Regions from separate parts of the Pseudoalteromonas sp. BSi20480 genome, predicted to be linked through region 2. Evidence: predicted binding sites of a transcription regulator. Region 2 holds the regulator's gene; the other holds the start of a gene.

Region 1 (7,281 bases), on a different contig from region 2:
CAGACGCTAAATGACCGCTACTTTGCGATACAGAGTTAAGTAAATACTCACGTAGCTCATTGCTAAACTCGGGAAGTTTATCTTGCGCTAAGTCTCGTAATTGAGCTGGTTTGTCAACCAAGTTAAGTAATGGATACTTGCTACTATCAAGTGTCATGGCTTTTTTATATCCTTCGATCACATTCGCTTTCAAATGGGAGTGAACAACGAATGTTAAGTAATAATGTCAGTGCTATTTGCAATACGCTTAAACTGTGACTAGTGGTCACGTTCAATAAGGTAATTTGCCAGCGACGCAAGAAGCGTAGTATCTGCATCAATAAGTGCTAACGCTTCGTGGGCTTGTGTTATTAAATTTTGCGCCTTTTCTTTAGCGCCTAGCATACCTAATAACGCCGGGTATGTCGCTTTATTCGCTTCTATATCTGAGCCTTGTGGTTTACCTAGTATAAAGGTGTCACCTTCCACGTCTAAAATATCGTCGTGTACTTGAAATGCCAGCCCTATAGCATACCCAAAAACGCTCAAGTTTTCTAAAGTTTGTTCATCTGCTTTTTCACTGCACAGTGCACCTAGTGTTATAGCACAGTTAATTAGTGCACCGGTTTTTAACTTATGGATGCGCTCAAGCTCTTGTACAGAAACAACTTTGTCAGTTGCGGCAATGTCTAAACCTTGTCCTGCCACCATCCCTTCAATACCTGATGCATGTGCAAGTGCAGCAATCATTTTTACTTGTGATTGCGCTGAGCAATTAAAGTTATGTGTGGCTATAAGTTCAAAGGCGAGAGTTTGTAATGCATCACCCGCTAAAATGGCTTGCGCTTCGCCATACACAATATGGCAAGTGGGGTAGCCGCGGCGTAAATCGTCATCATCCATAGCTGGTAGGTCGTCATGTACTAATGAATAACTATGAATGCATTCTATGGCTGCAGCCAAAACGTCTAAGTCACTTTTTTTAGCGCCTAGCATTTCACCAACAGCGTACACCAAAAAAGGGCGCAGCCTTTTTCCACCATTAAATAAGCTGTAATGAGTGGCTTCTTTTATTGTTTTATCGCTATCGAGCGGTTGTTCAAAGTAGCTATTGAGTGTAGTAGCTACATCTATCTGAGCACGTTCAATATAGTCTTTTATGCTCACAACTATTCCATATCATTATTAAAGTTTGTAAGTGCTGACTTTTCGCTATTACCCATTAAAATAGATACTTTTTGTTCTGCTTGCTGTAGTTTTTCAGATGACGCACCAGCGAGTGCAATACCACGCTCGAACTGCTTTAATGATTGTTCAAGCGATAAATCACCTTGTTCCATTTCACTAACAATTGTTGATAATTCTTCTAGTGCTTTTTCGAAACTTAAGTTTTCAGGTTTTTTAGTCGCCATCTTTATTTCAGCTTACATGATAAATTTAGGAGCCAATTTTAGGGGGAATGCTAAACTAGGTCAAAGGATGATATGAGTTTTTTACATTTAGCGCGATTAATCGCGTGTTAATCAGTGTTATTAGTCAGGAAAACTCGATAATTAGGCAGTGCGCCTAACTTGATATAAAATAATAAATATAACTTTTATGTTTATTTACAAAAATGACTTAAGCAATTCAGTATGTTGCCGATAAGCAGTTAATAATAAAAAGTTTATGATAAGGCATTTAAACATGAAATCTCTGGAGGAAATGTGGATTTAGCAACCATAATAGGGATCCTAGGCGCAATAGGCTTAATTGTCATGTCTATGTTTATGAGTAGTAGCGGTGAAATGGGCATGTTTGCCGATGCGCCTTCAAGTGTAATTGTATTTGGTGGCTCGCTGTTTATTGTTTTATCAAACTTCACTATGTCTCAGTTTTTAGGGATAGGTAAGGTGGTTGGTAAGGCATTCATGTTTAAAATTGAGTCGCCTGAAGAGTTAATAGAAAAAGCAGTAGAGCTTGCGGATTCTGCTCGTAAAGGTGGCTTTTTAGCACTCGAAGAAGCTGAAATCCCAAACCCATTTATGCGTAAAGGCGTTGACATGCTTGTTGACGGTCATGACGCAGATGTTGTGCGCGCTACACTTCAAAAAGATATTTCCCTAACCACGACCCGTCATGAACTAGGTGCTGGCTTATTTAAAGCACTTGCCGACATAGCTCCCGCAATGGGAATGATTGGTACATTGATAGGCCTAGTTGCCATGTTATCAAACATGGACGACCCCAAAGCTATCGGACCTGCAATGGCCGTGGCACTATTGACCACTCTGTATGGTGCATTTTTGGCGAATGTAGTAGCAATTCCGATTCAGGTAAAACTAGAGCTGCGTAAAGACGAAGAAGCGATGAATCAGCGTTTGATTCTCGATGCTATTTTAGGAATTCAAGATGGTCAAAACCCCAAAGTTATTGAAGGTATTTTGAAAAACTACTTGGCTGAGTCTAAGCGTAAAGTTGATACCGAGGAGTAACCATGTCTGATGAAGAGTGCAAATGCCCACCCCCCGGTTTGCCTGCTTGGATGGGTACATTTGCTGATCTAATGTCGTTATTGATGTGCTTTTTTGTACTCTTATTGGCATTCTCAGAAATGGATGTACTTAAATTTAAACAAATTGCAGGTTCTATGAAATTTGCTTTTGGTGTGCAAAATAAAATTGAAGTTAAAGATATCCCAAAAGGGACATCGGTTATCGCTATGGAATTTACTCCAGGTAAGCCAGAGCCTACACCAATTGAAACTATTCAACAGCAAACCGTTGAAATGACTCAGCAAATGCTAGAGTTCCAGGCTGGTGATGAAAGTTCAGCGGGCGGCAGGCAAGAACAGCGAGGCGATAAACGTGGCGGTGAATCTAGAAGTACCTCACAAGAGCAGTCATCAGAACAAGCAATATCCGCTGCAGATCAAGAGCAAACAAATGAGCTGGTTAAAAAAATAGCGCAGCAGTTAGAAAGGCAAATAATAGATGGTGCAATAGAACTTGAATCATTAGGTCAGCAAATTATTATTCGTATTAGAGAAAATGGCTCGTTTCCTTCGGGCAGTGCTTTTTTACAACCTAAGTTTAAACCGATTATTCAAGACATTGGCGAACTTTTAAAAGACGTACCAGGTGAAATTACAGTATCAGGGCATACAGATGATTTTCAGGTATCAAATGAGTTATACGTAAATAACTGGGATTTGTCGTCTAAGCGTGCAGTGGCTGTTGCTAGCGAATTACAAACAGTTCAAGGGTTTGATAAAACACGAATGATGGTTGTAGGGCGAGCAGAAACTCGGCCGCTTGTGCCTAACGAGACAAATGAAGACCGGCGCCGGAATCGCCGAGTTGAAATATCTATATTACAAGGTAAAGCAAAAGAGTCTGACCCTATTGATGTGAGGTAATTCTCAAATTATAAAGCTGGGCTTAATTAGTAGCCCAGCTTTGAGTTTTACAAATTATTACCAGTCTCTATTTATTGAACCGACAATAAATCAAAAACTCCCCCTCTTTAAAATAGTTATGCTAAAATACTGTTTATATAACCAGTTGTAGGCCGGCGCATGAAACTCTACATCGCAGAAAAACCATCACTTGGACGTGCAATTGCAGATGCGCTCCCAAAACCACATAAAAAACACGACGGTTACATTGAAGTCGCAAATGGTGATTGTGTCTCGTGGTGTATTGGCCATTTGTTAGAACAAGCTGAACCTGATGATTACGATGAACGCTATAAAAAATGGCAATTAGAACATCTCCCTATAGTACCTGAGCAATGGCAGTTAAAAGCTAAACCTAAAACTCGTAAGCAATTAACTATTTTAAAAAAGCTAATCAAACAGGCATCAACGTTAGTTCATGCTGGCGATCCCGACCGTGAAGGGCAGTTACTTGTAGATGAAGTGATAGAACAAGCCAAAATAAGCAAAGCTAAAAAGCAAGGTATTCAGCGTCTACTTATAAGCGATTTAAACTTAGCTGCAGTTAAAAAAGCGCTTGGTAGTATGCACTCTAATCGGGAATTTATTCCACTAAGTGTATCTGCACTTGCACGTTCACGAGCTGATTGGCTTTTTGGTATGAACCTCACTCGGGCTTATACTTTAGCGGGACAAAAAGCAGGGTTTGGTAATGTACTATCAGTTGGGCGCGTACAAACGCCAATTTTGGGCTTAGTGGTAAATCGTGACACAGAAATAGCTAATTTTATATCAAAACCATTTTATGAGGTGCTAGCTAGTTTAGTTACTCCTGAGAAGCAGGTATTTAAAGCAAAGTGGGTACCGAGTAAAGCTTGCGAACCTTATCAAGATGAAGAGGGGCGAGTGCTAAATAAAGCATTGGCCGAAAACGTGGCTTCGCGTATCACTAATCAAACAGGAGAGGTGACATCGCTTGAACAAAAACAAAAAAAGCAAAGTGCACCTCTACCTTATAATCTATCAGCACTGCAAATAGATGCAGCAAAGGCATTTGGTATGGCTGCCCAACAGGTGCTTGATATTTGCCAAACACTTTATGAGCGCCATAAATTAATTACTTATCCTCGCTCAGATAATCGATATTTGCCTAAAGAACATCATTTAGATGCACCTTCAATTTTAAAAGCAATTGCAACTAATGACGGTCAAAAAGTGGAGTTAGTAAATGGTGCAAATACTAAGCAGCGCAGTAAGTGCTTCAATGACTCAAAAGTAGCTGCGCATCACGCTATAGTACCTACGGCAAAGCAATTAAAGTCAGCTAGCTTAGCCAAGGATGAAGCAAAAGTGTATCAGCTTATTTGTAGGCACTATTTGATCCAGTTTTACCCAGACTATATTTATAACGAAACTAAAGCAGAGGTGACAATTGCTGGTGGGTTATTTAAAGCCAACGCTAAACAAGAAGTCAGTTTGGGGTTTAAGGTATTAATGGGTAAATCAGAATTAAAAGAAGAGGCTACTTTACCTTACCTTGAAAAAGGGATGGACCTGGTATGTACACAAGGTGATGTAGTAGAAAAGCTTACTTCACCTCCCGCTCATTTTACTGATGCAACTTTACTAGGTGCTATGACGGGGATTAGCCGTTATGTAAAAGATCCACATATCAAAAAAATATTAAAAGATACTGATGGTTTAGGTACAGAGGCTACTCGTGCAGGCATTATAGAGTTGTTATTTAAACGGCGTTTTTTAAAGCGTGAAGGCAAAACAATCAAAGCCACCGAAACAGGCCTTGCATTAATTAGTGTTTTGCCTGAAGGTTTAGCAAGTCCTGACTTAACAGCAAAGTGGGAGGCGAGTTTAGGCAGCATTGCTCAACAAGCAATGAGCTACCAACAATTTTTACAGCCGCTGCTGGTGGAGCTTGAAGGCTTTGTAATGCAAGCAGCTAATTGCGATAGCCATGTATTTTCAAAACTGCCCCAAACACCGCCTAAAAATCGTTTTGCCAAGCGCAGTAAAAAAGCACCATTTAAAAAATCTAATTATAAAAAGAGCTCAACAAAAGTTTAATGGCTGAGCCCTTAAGTGGGATTTATTTTGTATTAAATAATGCAACTGCCGCATTACTCATGGCTTTTATACCAGTAGGTAAAGCTACTTTGTAATCTGGTGCAAATTTACTTGAGTGCAATGAAGGAAGTGTTTCGTTATTTTTCATCGCTTTTGCATATTGTTGTTGGTTAACTCCGCCTAACCAAAATAATGTAATTGGGATATTTTCGTCGGTACGGCCATAAAGACCAAAGTCTTCACCTGCCATTACGGCTTGGGTTTCAAGTACGTTTGTGTCGCCTATCGCATTTTTAATAGCACTTCGCACTATATTAGTCTGCGAAGGATTATTATAAGTAGATGGAATTGATTCATCCTCATGGACTATAACAGCAGGGTAATCGCTTTCATCTAGCCCTGCGCTTTGCGCAATACCTGCGGTTATGCGTTTTATTGCAGCAATTTGTGCATTGCGTACATCTGGGTTGTAACTACGCAGTGTAAGTTGCAGTTTCACTTCATCAGAAATAACATTATGTTTAGAGCCGCCATGTATAGAACCGACTGTTATAACAGATGGTTCTAAAGGTGAAAGTTCGCGACTTGTAATCGTTTGTAAAGCAAGTACTGTGCGCGCAGCAATAACTACTGGGTCAATAGTGGTATGAGGGTACGCGCCATGGCCGCCTTTACCTTTTATATTAATATCAACAGAATCCACACTTGCCATGGTATATTCATTTTTCATAGTTACTTTACCCGCAGGTACACTGGCACTAACATGCAATGCAATAACGTGGTCGGGCTTTGCGTATTTACTAAATAAACCCTCATTTAGCATCGCTTTAGCTCCACCTCCAACCTCTTCTGCAGGTTGTGCAACCATCATTAATGTACCTTTCCATTTATTTTTATGAGTAATGAGTTGCTCGGCAGTGCCTATAAATGAGCTCATATGAATATCATGGCCACAGCCATGCATAACACCAACTTTTGCACCATGCTCGTCAATAACTTTTACAGTTGAAGCGTAGGGTTTACCTGTTTGCTCGGTAATAGGTAAGCCGTCCGTATCTGTGCGTATCATAACTGTTGGGCCATTACCATTTTTAAAAATACCAACAACACCATACCCACCTACATTATCTGTAACCTCGAATCCAAGCATATTAAGTTGGTTAGCTATTTTTTTACCTGTATTTTTTTCGCTGTATGAAAGTTCTGGCGATTGGTGTAAATCGAGGTAAAACTTTTCAATACTAGGCATTGTTTTGTTTAGGTCTAGGTCAAGTCCTTTAGCTTGCAAAAGCGGAGCTGCAAATAAAAATGCAGCGCTAAGGTAAGATAGTTTCATGATTTGCCTCATTAATTGGTTATGTATGCCGAGTGATTTAGTTATACGACTTGTATTTATTATGTTAATCACCATATAAAACCCTAAATAGATAAGTATGGCAATCAATTCAATGAGTAATATAGTAAGTATTAATGCACAAAACCTTCAGCAGGTCCTTGGGGAAACATCACAACAAAAATTAGTATTACTTAACTTTTTCTCACCTCAAAGTCCTGATTGTATTGGGCAGGCTGCAATTTTAGATAAAATAGCAGCTGAATATACAAGCCATATAGTAATAGCGAATTTAGATTGTGATGCAGAGCAAGCACTAGCTTCACAATTAGCACAACAGGTTGGCTTACAAACGCTGCCTACGCTTGTGCTATTAAAAGACTCTGCCCCTGTCGATTTGCTTGCAGGTACTCAAACTGAGTCACAAATACGGGAAGCCCTATCTAAGCACTTACCTGCTCAACAGGATTTG
Region 2 (7,281 bases):
ATTTGGGCAACACTGGGCAACTTCATCCTGCAATTTGAATTTCAGTGGCTTAAAATGATCGAACTAATGTGTACCTTAGTTGGTTGTTCACCTTAGGAGTTTGTTATGGCTGAAGATTCAGGTCAAGAAAAAACAGAAGAACCCACAGGGAAAAAAATAGAAGAGTCTAAAAAGAAAGGGCAGGTTGCTCGTTCAAAAGAATTAGGCACCATGTTTGTTCTTATATTTTCAGCTATTTCATTGTTAATGTACGGCCCTGAAATTGGTAAGGGGTTATACAATATTATGGGCAGAATGCTCAGTCTTAATCGAAATGAAACCTACGACACCACTAAAATGTTTGCGGTTTGGTCCAGTGTTGCCGACGCGCTTATTTTTCCTATGGCTATGTTTGTATTCATTATTTTATTTGCGGGCATTATAGGTAATACTTTACTGGGTGGCTTTAATTTTAGTTGGCAAGCAGCCGCTCCTAAAGCAAGTAAAATGTCTCCATTTAAAGGCTTTAAACGCATGTTTGGCCCTCAAGCTGCGGTAGAGCTTACTAAAGCTATTTTAAAGTTTTTAGTGGTCGCAAGTTTTGCCTTTTTTTTAATTAATACTTTTTTTGACGAAATACTCTACTTAAGTATTGAGTCTGCACCTAATAATATTATCCATGCGCTCGAAATCCTCTCGTGGATGTTTTTGGCATTGTCGTGCACATTGGTAATTATTGCAGCAATCGATGCCCCGTATCAAAGTCATACTCACCATAAGCAGTTAAAAATGACACTGCAAGAAGTAAAAGATGAGTACAAAAACTCTGAAGGTGACCCTCAAATAAAAGCGCGTATTAGGCAAACTCAGAGACAAATGTCTCAAAAAAGAATGATGCAAGACGTGCCCGATGCCGATGTAGTTGTTACCAACCCAACGCATTATTCTGTTGCTCTTAAATACGACACTGAGCGAGCCGGAGCACCTATAGTGCTTGCTAAAGGCGTGGATGAACTGGCTATGCAAATTCGAAAAGTGGCAAGCGGTAATGATGTACCCATTGTTGAGTCGCCAATGCTTACTCGAGCGCTTTATCATACCGCAGAAGTAGGAGAACAAATACCTGATCAACTGTTTACTGCCGTTGCACAGGTGCTAGCTTATGTTTTTCAGCTAAAACGCTTCAATAAAGGTCGCGGAAAACGCCCGACTAAGCTTAATAAAAAGCTCCCCATTCCTGATGCCTACAGGTATTAATATTACTCATTTATTAACTTGGAATAGTTATTGCTAATTCTACGTAGTGTCAATTTTTTGAAATTGTAGAATTATGAGTTTTAAAGCGGTATTACAACAACTTAATGCAGATAAAAAAGAATATGCAAAAGGCGTAGGGACGCCTTTGCTTGTGCTTGCAGCTTTGGGAATGGTCATTTTACCGTTACCGCCATTTTTACTTGATATCCTTTTTTCATTCAATATTGCGTTAGCGTTGGTGGTTCTACTCGTCACGGTTTACACCATGAAACCCGTTGAGTTTGGTATGTTTCCGGCCGTGTTGCTTATCGCCACAATTATGCGTTTAGCACTTAACGTAGCCAGTACACGTGTTGTATTGTTAGAGGGACATAATGGAGGAGATGCTGCGGGGAAGGTAATAGAAGCCTTTGGCTCAGTTGTGATTGGCGGCAATTATGCTGTTGGTTTAGTGGTATTTTTAATTCTGATTATTATTAACTTTGTAGTAATCACTAAAGGTGCAGGGCGTATTTCTGAGGTATCTGCACGTTTTACACTTGATGCAATGCCTGGTAAGCAAATGGCAATTGACGCTGATTTAAACGCAGGGTTTATTAGTGCCGAGCAAGCGCGCGATCGCCGAGAAGAAGTAACCCGCGAGGCCGATTTTTATGGCTCAATGGATGGTGCAAGTAAGTTTGTAAAAGGTGATGCTATTGCGGGTATCGTCATTTTAATTATCAACATTGTTGGTGGTCTATTTGTTGGCATGATCCAGCATGACTTAAGCTTTGGCCAAGCTATGGAAGTTTACACACTCCTTACGATTGGTGATGGCTTAGTGGCTCAGCTCCCCTCATTACTACTATCAATTGGTACCGCAATTGTAGTAACACGCCAAAACGAGTCTCTCAATATGGGCGACCAGTTTAAGAAACAACTTGGCAACGAAAAATCTTTATTTATAGCCTCTGGCATATTAATTACCATGGGCTTAGTGCCTGGCATGCCTCATTTAGCATTTTTAAGCCTAGGTGCATTATTAGGTTATTTAGCTTATTACACTCAACAAAGTAAATTAAAAGTGGCTGCAGCAGAAGCCGAGGCTGCTGCAAATGGAACTGCTGGTACGGGTGTTGCCAACAAGCAAGAGCAAAAAGAACTAGGCTGGGACGACGTTCAGCAAGTAGATGTAATTGGCTTAGAAGTGGGCTATAGATTAATTCCTTTGGTTGACCAGTCTCAAGGCGGAGAGCTACTAAATCGTATTAAGGGAGTACGTAAAAAGCTTTCTCAAGAGCTGGGTTTTTTAGTTCCACCCGTACATATTCGCGATAACTTAGAGCTTGACCCTAATGCATACAGAATTACGCTTATGGGGGTATCTACCGGTGAAGGTGAACTCAAGCATGGTGATGAGTTGGCAATAAATCCAGGTCAAGTATTTGGGCCAATTAAAGGGGTTGAAACTAAAGACCCTGCTTTTGGGCTTGATGCGGTATGGATAAAACCAGATCAAAAAGACGAAGCGCAATCGCTAGGCTATACCGTGGTAGATTCAGCGACGGTTGTGGCTACACACATTAGCCAGTTGCTTACTAACAGCGCAGCACTGCTTTTAGGTCACGAGGAAGTACAGAACTTATTAGATATGTTAGGTAAAAGCCACCCTCGCTTAGTTGAAGGTTTAGTCCCTGACGTATTACCGTTAACTGTGATAGTAAAAGTACTACAAAATCTACTTAATGAGGGCGTTGCAATTCGTGACATGCGCTCAATTGTACAAACCCTTGTTGAGTATGGGCCACGTAGTCAAGACCCTGATGTGCTAACGGCTGCAGTACGTATTTCATTACGTCGATTAATCGTTCAAGACGCTGTAGGCATGTCTTCAGAAATCCCTGTCATAACCTTGGCGCCTGAGTTGGAACAGATGTTGCATCAGTCACTACAAAATGCAGGCGACGAAGGTGCCGGTATAGAACCAGGACTTGCAGAGCGACTTCAAGTGTCACTAAATGAAGCGCATCAAAATCAAGAAATGTCCGGTGAACCTTCAATATTGCTAACGTCGGGAATGTTACGCACTGTGTTATCTCGTTTTGTTAAGTACACCATCCCAGGTTTAAGGGTGATGTCTTATCAAGAGGTACCAGATGAGAGACAGATCAAGATAGTCAGCTCTGTTGGCCAACAATAAGATTTTAAAGGGGTTGAATCATGAAAATTAAACGTTTTTTTGCTAAAGATATGCGCACAGTACTTAAAGAAGTTAAAGACGAATTAGGTGTTGATGCGGTTATTATGTCAAATAAAAAGCTAGCTAACGGTGTAGAAATTGTAGCAGCAGTAGATTATGACAAAGCAGCCCCTAAAAAAGAGCAGGCAGTTAGCGCTCCAGCACAAAGCTCAACAAAAACACAGCCAGTGCATAATTTTGTAAAACCAGAGCCTCTTCGCGCTAAACCAGAGCCACAAGCGAAAGTAGCCGATAGTCTTCAGGCATTATTAGAGCGTCAAGCCCCACGCCCTCGTTCTGCAGAATTGGCTTCTATGTTTTCTCAATCAGGTATTGATACTACAGACAACTACCAAGAGCCAGTTCAAGAGCAGCGTCCTCGTCCTATGTTCACTAATGAACGTCAAGCTTCAGCGCGTCCGCAAACACAAGCAGACAGCCTTGGATTTGATGATTTAGAAAGTGGTTTTGATGATCTTGACAGTCCAGTGACACCTCGCCAAGAAACTAAGCATACTGAAAGTGAGCAAATTTCGTCAATGCGTGACGAAATGAATGCCATTCGTCAATTGTTAGAACATCAAGTGTCAGGGCTTATGCAACAAGACATGGCAAGACGCGATCCTACTCGTGCATGCATGATTGATCGCTTAGTCGGTATGGGAATAGATAAAGATGTTGCTGAGCAAATGGCGTGCTTCGTACCTGACGATGTATCTCGCCAGCAAGGTTGGAAAGCACTTTTAACAATGGTTGAAGATCAGATGCAGACAACCAACAACGAGATTTTACGTCAAGGCGGTGTATACGCCTTAGTCGGCCCAACGGGTGTTGGCAAAACAACAACCGTTGCTAAATTAGCTGCGCTTGGCGCACAAAAATACGGTGCAGACAAAGTTGCTTTAATCACAACAGACACATACAGAATTGGTGCTTATGAGCAACTCGCCACTTATGGCCGAATTATAGGTTGTGGTGTAAAGCAAGTTAAAGATGCTAATGAATTAGCTGAAGTTTTATATCATTTACGAAATAAACGACTAGTATTAATTGATACTGCGGGTATGAGCCAACGCGACTTGCGCTTAACAGAGCAACTTAATACGCTAATGCGTAATCAGCGTGTTGATATTCGCAGTTATTTAGTGCTCAGCGCAACATCGCAAATACATGTGTTGCAAGAAACCGTTAGGCACTTTAAAAAAGTGCAGTTAAGTGGTTGTATATTCACCAAATTAGATGAATCTTTAAGTTTAGGTGAGATTATTAGTATAGCGATTCAAAATCGCCTTCCAATAGGGTATCTTACTAACGGTCAACGAGTACCAGAAGATATTCGAGTTGCAAATGCTGAAAAACTAGTTAAAAAGGCTGAGCAACTCTATTTAAAAAGAGCAAAAGCACAACATTCAAGGCACCAAGCAGTGGCGCCAAGCACAGTAGGGATGTATGATTAACACAGTATTAGATCAAGCAAGTGGCCTGCGCAAAATGAGTCAAAACAATAACAACGGCGTAAAAGTTATCGCTGTCACTGGCGGTAAAGGTGGAGTAGGAAAAACAAATGTTTCTCTGAATACTGCAATTGCATTAGGCCAGCAAGGTAACAGAGTGTTGGTTCTTGATGCCGATTTAGGCTTAGCAAACTGTGACGTTATGCTAGGACTACGTGTTGAACGTAACTTATCACATGTTTTATCTGGTGAATGTGAACTTGATGAAATTTTAGTTGAAGGCCCCGCAGGTATAAAGATTGTACCCGCAACGTCAGGCTCTCAAAGTATGGTTGAATTGTCGCCTTCAGAGCACGCGGGACTTATACGGGCTTTTAGTGAATTAAATACAGAATTTGATATTTTAATTGTCGATACAGCCGCAGGTATTTCAGACATGGTGCTGAGTTTTTCTCGCGCGGCACAAGACGTCATGGTTGTTGTATGCGACGAGCCCACATCGATTACAGATGCTTATGCGCTCATTAAAGTGTTGAGTCGCGAGCATGGTGTATACAAATTTAAAATTGTTGCAAATATGGTCCGTAGTATGCGTGAAGGGCAAGAGTTATTTGCTAAACTTTCCAAAGTGACCGATCGTTTTTTAGATGTATCAATGGACCTGGTCGCAACGGTTCCCTACGACGAAAATATGCGCAAAGCAACGCGTCGCCAAAAAGTTATTGTAGAGCTTTTTCCTAATTCGCCGGCGGCACTTGCGTTTCAAGCGTTAGCAACAAAAGCAGTTAAATGGCCAATACCTAATCAACCATCAGGTCATCTGGAGTTTTTCATAGAGAAACTAGTAAACGGCTAATTATGACAACATTGGTGAATAAAGTTATGGGATATCAATCAGCACAAAATTTAAATGTGATTGTTGAAAAACATGCATCACTTGTCAAAAAAGTGGCATGTCATCTTATAGCGCGTTTACCAGCCAGCGTGCAGCTGGACGATTTAATACAATCAGGAATGATAGGTCTGATTGAAGCATCTAAAAGTTTTGATGCAACCAAAGGGGCTAGCTTTGAAACTTTTGCGGGGATTCGTATTCGTGGGGCAATGCTTGACGAGATGCGACGTGGCGATTGGGCACCCCGTTCAGTGCATCGTAAAAGCCGTTTGGTGGCCGAAACAATTGCATTTTTAGAAAAAAGCTTAAACCGTGAGCCGACAGATATAGAAGTTGCTGAAAAACTTGAAATTTCGTTAAATGAGTACCATCATATCTTAAACGATGTAAATGCAAGTAAAGTACTCGGTATTGAAGACCTTGGTGTTGATGAAGATGCCATCAGTCCAGTGGGCCAAGATTTAGCGCTAGACAAACCGTTTAATAATGTTAAAAATGAGCGGTTTAACGAGTCTTTATTAGGTGCAATAAAATCTTTACCAGAACGTGATGCAATGGTGCTGTCTTTGTACTATAACGATGAAATGAATTTAAAAGAAATAGGGCATATACTCGATGTAAGTGAATCGCGTGTAAGTCAAATACATGGTCAGGCGATGATTAAGCTTAAAGCTAAAATCAATGACTGGATAAATTAGTAGTAAGTAAACAAGGTTAAGACCTCACTGGGGGATGTTTTGGATAAAAACATGAAAATTCTGGTTGTTGACGATTTTTCAACAATGAGACGTATTATTAAAAATCTGTTGCGTGACTTAGGTTTCACTAATGTTCAAGAAGCAGACGATGGGTCAACCGCTTTGCCAATGCTACAAAATCAAGTATTTGATTTTGTTGTTACCGATTGGAATATGCCAGGAATGCAGGGTATAGACCTACTTAGAGCAATACGTGCGGATGATAAGCTTAAACACATTCCAGTATTGATGGTAACGGCTGAAGCTAAAAAAGAACAAATTATAGCGGCAGCTCAGGCAGGTGTGAATGGTTATATCGTTAAGCCATTTACTGCTGGAACACTCAAAACTAAATTAGAAAAAGTATTTGAACGTTTAGGCTAATGATAGGGGGAGAGGCTTATGTCAGCACTTGCTGCGCCTCAAATAACTTTAGAACAAGCTCGTCAGCTCGTTGTTTTTCTAGAAAACGGTGAGCAAGACAAAGCCAATCAGTTAATTTTAGATACCGCTTCTAAGGAGCAATCTGAAATATTTGCTGAGGTTGGAAAGTTAACCCGTCAATTGCATGAAGCTTTAAAAAGCTTTGAGCTAGACACTCGCTTATCTGACTTAACTACCGATGCTATTCCAGATGCAAAAAAACGGCTCAATTATGTTATAGAAATGACAGAAAATGCCGCGAATAAAACAATGGATGCTGTTGAGGCTAGCCTACCAATTGCTCAACAGTTGGCA

Evidence for each region. Region 2 encodes FliA, which starts transcription of late flagellar genes. Its sites were predicted from a motif close to CTAAAGNTNNNNNNNNNNNNGCCGATA; they were not measured.
Region 1: the regulator FliA is predicted to act here: its motif matches at 1,599-1,625, upstream of pomA (flagellar motor protein PomA).

Annotation. Positions count from the first base shown of each region.
Region 1 is NZ_BADX01000156.1:905-8,185, reverse strand. It holds partial or broken gene dxs (1-deoxy-D-xylulose-5-phosphate synthase) at 1-157, opposite strand, end outside; gene ispA ((2E,6E)-farnesyl diphosphate synthase) at 259-1,146, opposite strand; gene P20480_RS03120 (exodeoxyribonuclease VII small subunit) at 1,149-1,391, opposite strand; gene pomA (flagellar motor protein PomA) at 1,686-2,453, shown strand; gene P20480_RS03130 (flagellar motor protein MotB) at 2,456-3,376, shown strand; gene P20480_RS03135 (DNA topoisomerase III) at 3,536-5,476, shown strand; gene P20480_RS03140 (M20 metallopeptidase family protein) at 5,499-6,812, opposite strand; gene P20480_RS03145 (tetratricopeptide repeat protein) at 6,925-7,281, shown strand, end outside.
Region 2 is NZ_BADX01000166.1:79,052-86,332, reverse strand. It holds gene fliR (flagellar biosynthetic protein FliR) at 1-96, shown strand, start outside; gene flhB (flagellar biosynthesis protein FlhB) at 106-1,236, shown strand; gene flhA (flagellar biosynthesis protein FlhA) at 1,310-3,418, shown strand; gene flhF (flagellar biosynthesis GTPase FlhF) at 3,439-4,914, shown strand; gene P20480_RS01870 (MinD/ParA family ATP-binding protein) at 4,907-5,767, shown strand; gene P20480_RS01875 (RNA polymerase sigma factor FliA) at 5,794-6,504, shown strand; gene cheY (chemotaxis response regulator CheY) at 6,544-6,927, shown strand; gene P20480_RS01885 (protein phosphatase CheZ) at 6,946-7,281, shown strand, end outside.